Regions from separate parts of the Bhargavaea ullalensis genome, predicted to be linked through region 2. Evidence: riboswitches for the same ligand, from Rfam matches in the RefSeq annotation. Region 2 holds a riboswitch; each other region holds the start of a gene.
The links. Region 2 has a riboswitch for S-adenosylmethionine ahead of ACFFIY_RS07765 (methionine biosynthesis PLP-dependent protein). Riboswitches for the same ligand answer to the same signal wherever they lie in the genome.
Positions count from the first base shown of each region.

Region 1: another riboswitch for S-adenosylmethionine. It lies ahead of ACFFIY_RS04045 (methionine ABC transporter ATP-binding protein); the one in region 2 lies ahead of ACFFIY_RS07765 (methionine biosynthesis PLP-dependent protein).
Region 3: another riboswitch for S-adenosylmethionine. It lies ahead of metK (methionine adenosyltransferase); the one in region 2 lies ahead of ACFFIY_RS07765 (methionine biosynthesis PLP-dependent protein).

Region 1 is NZ_JBHLWY010000015.1:19,630-21,888, forward strand. It holds gene ACFFIY_RS04040 (methionine ABC transporter permease) at 1-111, opposite strand, end outside; gene ACFFIY_RS04045 (methionine ABC transporter ATP-binding protein) at 104-1,129, opposite strand; SAM riboswitch class I at 1,250-1,356, opposite strand; gene ACFFIY_RS04050 (thioredoxin family protein) at 1,435-1,734, opposite strand; gene ACFFIY_RS04055 (toprim domain-containing protein) at 1,747-2,085, opposite strand; gene gcvH (glycine cleavage system protein GcvH) at 2,177-2,259, opposite strand, start outside.
Region 2 is NZ_JBHLWY010000031.1:4,201-6,459, forward strand. It holds gene ACFFIY_RS07760 (NADPH-dependent FMN reductase) at 1-457, opposite strand, end outside; SAM riboswitch class I at 663-772, shown strand; gene ACFFIY_RS07765 (methionine biosynthesis PLP-dependent protein) at 858-1,994, shown strand; gene ACFFIY_RS07770 (5-methyltetrahydropteroyltriglutamate--homocysteine S-methyltransferase) at 2,042-2,259, shown strand, end outside.
Region 3 is NZ_JBHLWY010000040.1:15,170-17,428, reverse strand. It holds gene metK (methionine adenosyltransferase) at 1-1,119, opposite strand, end outside; SAM riboswitch class I at 1,315-1,426, opposite strand; gene pckA (phosphoenolpyruvate carboxykinase (ATP)) at 1,787-2,259, shown strand, end outside.

The sequences.
Region 1 (2,259 bases), on a different contig from region 2:
CAGGCCGATCAGGAAAGTGAAGAAAGTGGAAACGGCCGTCATGTACAGCGTCTCGACCGTCGCCCCCCACATCTTCTCCCAGTCGACATTCGGGAACCATTGATCAATCATGCGTGATCACCTCCGTCTCGATGCCTTCCGCATGGAGATAGGCAATCGCCTCCCGAACGGCCGGTTCATCGCCCGAAAGCTGGAGAACGAGCGATCCGAACGCACCGCCATGCGTCTGGGCGATGTTGCCCTGAAGGATGTTCACGCTGATGTCAAACGAGCGGATCAGCTCGGCGAGCACCGGCTGTTCGGCACGGTCCCCGACGAAGCCGAGGCGGATGAGTGTTCCGTCCGGATAGGACTCGGCAAGCTGGCCGATAGCCTGCTTGGCGTCTCCCGGTTCCGTCACCTGGGAGACGAACCGCTTTGTGATCGGCTGCTCCGGCGACTTGAACACCTGGAGCACGTCCCCCTGCTCGACGACGCGGCCCGCTTCCATGACGGCCACCCGGTGGCAGATTTTGCGGATCACGTGCATTTCATGCGTGATGAGGACGATCGTCAATCCGAGCCGTCGGTTGATGTCCGTCAGGAGGTCCAGGATCGAATCGGTCGTCTCCGGGTCCAGCGCGGACGTCGCTTCGTCGCACAGCAGGACGCGGGGCTCGTTGGCAAGCGCGCGGGCGATGCCGACCCGCTGTTTCTGGCCGCCCGACAATTCCGATGGATACGCCTTTTCCCTGCCTTCCAGGCCGACGAGCCGGACCAGCTCGCCGACCCGTTCCCTGCGGCGGGCTTTATCAGCACCGGCAATTTCGAGCGGAAGAGCTATATTCTCTTCCACCGTCCTCGACCAAAGCAGATTGAAGTGCTGGAAGATCATGCTCACTTTCTGGCGGGCTTTCCTCAGCTCCGCCCCCGAGATGGACGACATCTCGAGCCCATTGACGGTCACCGTGCCGGAAGTCGGCTGTTCAAGTCCGTTGAGCATGCGGATGAGCGTGCTTTTTCCGGCACCGCTGTATCCGATGATGCCGTAGATTTCGCCTTCTTTGATTTCAAGATCCACTCCGTCCACGGCCTTGACGTCGATGCCGGAACGGGAGAACCGTTTGGTCAGCTGCTGCAGATTAATCATGATGGTCACTCCTAAACTCATGGGGACGGACGAGCGGATCGCCGTCCATTCCAAATAAAAAACCTTTCCGCAGACACGCAGAAAGGCCGGACCGGAGCGCATCGCGCGCAACGGCCATTCCTCTCATCTGCCAAAGCATCCGCTTTGAGTGATTTGGCACCATTTCACGTTTCCGTGACGGTTGCCGGGCTTCATCGGGCACGTCCCTCCGCCGCTCTCAATAAGAGTATTCCGTATTCATCTTTTTTCACCCGTCTTGCCGGATGGTTCGATGCTTGAAACTATACCACACGCGATGGAGCCGGTCAACCGAGTTTTTCATACAGGTAAGGGACCGATTGGAAGGCATAGATCTTCTCCACCGGCTCGCCTTGCCGTGAGATCAGCAGGCACGGCACGCTTTCGACGCCGTACTTCGCCGCCACTTCTTCATGGTAGTTCAGGTCGGCCTTGCCGATCGGCAGTCCGGGCAGCAGTTCCGCCATGACGTCGATCATTTTCGAAGCGACCTGGCAAGTCCCGCAAAGAGGCGTGTACAAATAGTAGGCCGCTTTTGCGGAACGGCCGGCCGCCTGTTCAAAATCTTCCAGAGTCCAAGTTTCCATTCCATTCATCCCTTATAGCAGAAATTCCGTCTTCACTTCGATATTGGCCGAGAGCAGCTGTTCCGCGAGCACACGCAGCGGCGTTGTCGCCACTTCCCTGTATACCCGGTCTGTATACAAATGACGCGCTTCCGGGTATTCCCTTCTGAGCACAGATCTCAAATGTTCCCCCGACCGGTCCGCGTCAAAAAACGCAAAGATGTCCGCTCCTTCATACGGCTCCAGCAATTCCTCGATTCTTGTCGGGCTTGCCGTTCCGTTTGTGCAGATGATGGCCACCGGTTCGTCGAGAAGCGGGGCGAGCCGGTTCCTGTCCGAGCTGCCTTCCACCACAATGACTTTTTCGACCATGCCGATCCCTCCAGGCGACTGGCTTGTCGTGTTTTATCTCTATAAGATGAAAAGGAACGCCGAAAAATGTCGGCGTCCCCTTCCTGCAGGATCAGCCCTGCGTCATTTCATCATATTGCTCGGCGGTCATGAGCGAGTCCACTTGCGATGCATCGGACGGCTCCACAACGATCA
Region 2 (2,259 bases):
CCAGTTTCGCATGGACCGCTCCGATGTACACTTCGTTTTGAGGAAGGATCGCCGGTGCAAGGTTCGGGTTCGACAGGATTTCGCGCAGATGTTGCTGGGCTCGGACTGAGCCGAGGTTGCCCATCGAGGCGCCGATGATGAATGTCGGCTTGCCCTGCAGGACGAGTTCGCCGCGGGACATCCAGTCGATCGCATTTTTCAGCGTTCCCGGAATGGAGAAGTTGTATTCCGGAACGGCGAACAAGACGGCGTCGGAATCGGCGACCTCCGCTTTGAAGTCCAGCACGTTCGGCGTCGGGTCGTTTTCGATGTCGATGGCAAACGGCTCGAGTGCATTGATGAAGACCGGGGTGATCTCCAGCTTGCCGGCGTAGCGCTTGCGCATGAATTCGACGACTTTCAAGTTATAGGAAGTGGAGCTGGTGCTCCCGATGATGGCTTTTACTTTAATCGGCATATGGAAAACTCCTTAAGTTTATTTCTTCTCCATCATAACAGGATTTTGCCCCATTCCGCCTGTAATATGCCTTGAAGCCAAGGTATCCGCCTTGTAAACGATTACAGAGAAAACCTAAAGGAAATAGCTTGTTTCCGCCCCCGAAAGGTGGTAAGGTTGGTTTATCGAATTTTTCGAACTATTCCACTTACAACTTCATCAGCGATTCTTATCAAGAGAGACGGAGGGACTGGCCCTGCGATGTCTCAGCAACCTGCCTGTCGGCGAAGGTGCTAATTCCAGCGGATTCCACACGGAGGATCCGGAAGATGAGAAGACGATTCCGCATCATTTGCCGGGCCTTCTTCTTCATTGGAGGGTCCGGTTTTCATTTTCCCAAAAGAGAAAGGAACGAAGAACCATGACAAAGAAAAGCATTTCCACGCTGCTCGCCCAGCTCGGCAACCGGAACGATCCGCTCACCGGCGCAGTGAATCCCCCGATCCACTTGTCGACCGCCTATGAACACCCCGGGCTCGGCCGGTCCACGGGCTATGATTATTCCCGAACGAAGAATCCGACGCGCGCACTTCTTGAAGAAGGGTTCGCAGAGCTGGAGAGCGGCGACGCTGCGTTCGCCTGTTCTTCCGGCATGGCGGCCATCGGGCTCGTTTTGTCCCTGTTCCGGCCGGGTGACGGCATCCTCGCGCCGGAAGACCTGTACGGCGGAACGTATCGCCTGTTTGAGCATTACCGCAGGCAGTACGGGGTGCCCGTCGACTATCTGCCGTTTGGCGACCTTGCCGAAGTGGAACAGGCGATCACCGGCGGGACAAAAGCGCTGTTCATCGAATCTCCGACAAACCCGCTTCTTCAGGAGATCGACATCCCCGCTTACGGCGAACTCGCCAAGAAACACGGGTTGCTCCTCATCGTCGACAACACATTCTACACGCCGATTCTCCAGCGGCCGATCGAGCTCGGGGCCCATATCATCATCCACAGCGCGACGAAATACCTCGGCGGCCACAACGATGTACTCGCAGGGCTCGTCGTTGCAAAAGGCGAGGATCTTTGCGAGCGTCTCTCAGCCCAGCACAATGCGGAAGGCGCCGTGCTGTCTCCGTTTGATTCGTGGCTTGTCATCCGCGGGCTGAAGACGCTCCCGCTGCGGATGAAGCAGCATGAGGCAAACGCGAAGGACATCGCTCAATGGCTGCAGTCCGAACCGTCTGTGGCAGACGTGCTTTATCCCGGCAAGGGCGGCATGCTGTCCTTCCGCGTCGACAATCCGGCGCTCGTCGCCCCGCTGCTTGAGAAACTGGAGCTGATCGCGTTCGCGGAAAGCCTCGGCGGCGTGGAGAGCTTCATCACGTATCCGTCGACCCAGACCCACGCCGACATCCCGCTTGAAGAGCGGACCAAACGCGGCATCGATGATTCCCTGCTCCGGCTGTCGGTCGGCATCGAAGACGCACAGGACCTCATCGGCGATTTAGAACAAGCTTTCGAACTGGCACGTTCCTCCCTGGCGGCAGGCTCGGCAGGGCAGGCTTGAACACTCCATTTATAACCACTCCATAAAATTAGAAAGAAGGAATATCAATGACCATCCGCACAGAAACCACACCGCGCGTCCGCGCACCGTTCAAAGCAGATCACGTCGGCAGTTTCCTCCGTCCCGCCCGGCTGAAAGAAGCACGGCTCCGGTTCGGGGACGGAGACCTTTCCCGCGAGGAACTGACCCGCATCGAAGACGAGGAAATCCGGCGTCTCGTAAAGGCCCAAAAAGAAAACGGCATTCAGGGAGTCACAGACGGGGA
Region 3 (2,259 bases), on a different contig from region 2:
GTGTCCGTAGGCGGCTGTCTGTTTGTACATCGGACGCCGGAGATCCAGCATCTGGATGATGCCTGCCGGACGCAGGTCAAACAGGTCGCGTACCCACCCGACAAGCTCTTCTTCGCTTGCCTGGCCGGTGCCGAATGTGTCGATCGAAATCGAAACCGGCTGTGCGACGCCGATCGCATAGGCAAGCTGCACTTCGCATTTTGTCGCAAGCCCTGCTGCGACGATGTTCTTTGCGACGTAGCGCGCCGCATAAGCCGCAGAACGGTCGACTTTAGTCGGATCCTTGCCCGAGAATGCTCCTCCGCCGTGCCGTGCGTAGCCGCCATACGTATCCACGATGATTTTGCGGCCGGTGAGACCCGCATCTCCCTGAGGACCGCCGATGACGAAGCGACCGGTCGGATTGATGAAAAACTTGGTCTCCCCGTCGATCAATTCCGCCGGAACGACTTCGTCGATCACATATTCGCGGATGTTCCGCTGGATCTGCTCAAGGGAGATCTCAGGATGGTGCTGCGTCGAGATGACGATCGTGTCGACCCGGACAGGCCGGCCGTCTTCGCCGTATTCCACGGTCACCTGAGTCTTGCCGTCCGGACGCAGATAAGGAAGAACCTCTTCTTTGCGGACTTCCGCCAGCCGCCGGGCCAGCTTGTGCGCAAGGCTGATCGGGAGCGGCATGAGCTCCGGTGTTTCATCGCACGCAAAGCCGAACATGAGCCCCTGGTCCCCGGCACCGATCGCTTCCAGTTCCTGATCGTCCATCCGGCCTTCCCTCGACTCCAGTGCGACGTCGACTCCGGCGGCGATGTCCGGCGACTGCTCATCGATCGAAGTCAGCACCGCACTCGTCTCGGCATCAAATCCGTATTTCGCCCGCGTGTAGCCGATTTCCTTAACGGTTTCACGGACCACTTTCGGGATGTCCACGTAAGTGGAAGTCGTGATTTCACCCGCCACAAGCACAAGGCCCGTCGTGACGGTCGTTTCGCATGCGACGCGCGCATTTGGGTCGTCTTTCAGGATTGCATCCAGGATCGCATCGGAGATCTGGTCGCAGATCTTGTCCGGATGGCCCTCAGTGACCGATTCCGATGTAAAAAGGCGACGATTGGTCAATGATATTTCCTCCTCGGCTCCGGCAGCCTGCCGGAAAATGTTACGGTACTCATTCCCCCTGTCAAGTCCGCTCCTTGACGGATTGAACTCCAAGCCGTTTTGGGCTTTGAAGAGGCTGCAGGGCGTTGCAATCAAAAAAGGCCTTCCGCTCATCGGCTAAAATGAGGAAAGGCCCGGATCGTCTGACACCTTTCACTCTTATCGTCCAAGGTTCTCCACCTTGCTTCAGGTTGGCACCTTTTCCGTCCTCAGACGGCAGGTTGCCGGGTTTCACAGGGCCTGTCCCTCCACCAGCTCGGGATAAGAGTATCCGTACAATTTTCCATACTAATAAACAATTCTCATCCTGTCAAACAGTTCTCCCTGCCCACCCCGTCCAAACAAGCCGGCAACCGGGGAAGCAACAAAAAAACACGCCTCGGTTGCTATTTCCGCTGCAGGCCCGAAATACCTGCGGCAAGCGGAAACCTGCAACGAAAATGTGCATGACCAACTTTTTTCAGCGCCCTCCAGCCGGGCGGGTGATTTCTGTGAAGAAATGATGAAGATTGCCGGTTTTTGCTTGAGGTTTCAATTAGTATAGACTATTATTCTAAATGTGCTATACTATTTCACATTAAAGCAGCCCGCCGATTGCGGGACTAACCAGATAAGGGTGGTACAGATGATGACTTCTTCGAAACTGAGCGACAAACTGAATGATCTTCTGACAGGAGATTCGATCCGCGAACAGCTGTCGGCCGCTGCGCTGACGGAAAAAGCGGTCCAGCGCGGAGAAGCCGTCCTCACAGACAAAGGGGCCGTCCGTGCGACGACGGGTGCCTACACGGGCCGCTCGCCGAAGGACCGCTTCATCGTCCAAGAATTGCCCTCCCAGGAAGATATCGACTGGGGCAGCGTCAACAAGCCCGTCAGCCCGGAAGTGTTCGAGCGTCTCTACGACAAGGTAATTGACCATCTCGGCAAAAAAGAGGAGCTGTTCGTCTTCAACGGCTTTGCCGGCGCCGATCCGGCCTCCCGCCTGCCGATCCGGGTCGTGAACGAATTCGCGTGGCATAACCTGTTCGTGCACCAGCTGTTCATCCGGCCTTCCGAAGAAGAGCTGAAAGAGATGAATCCGCAGTTCACGATCGTTTCCGC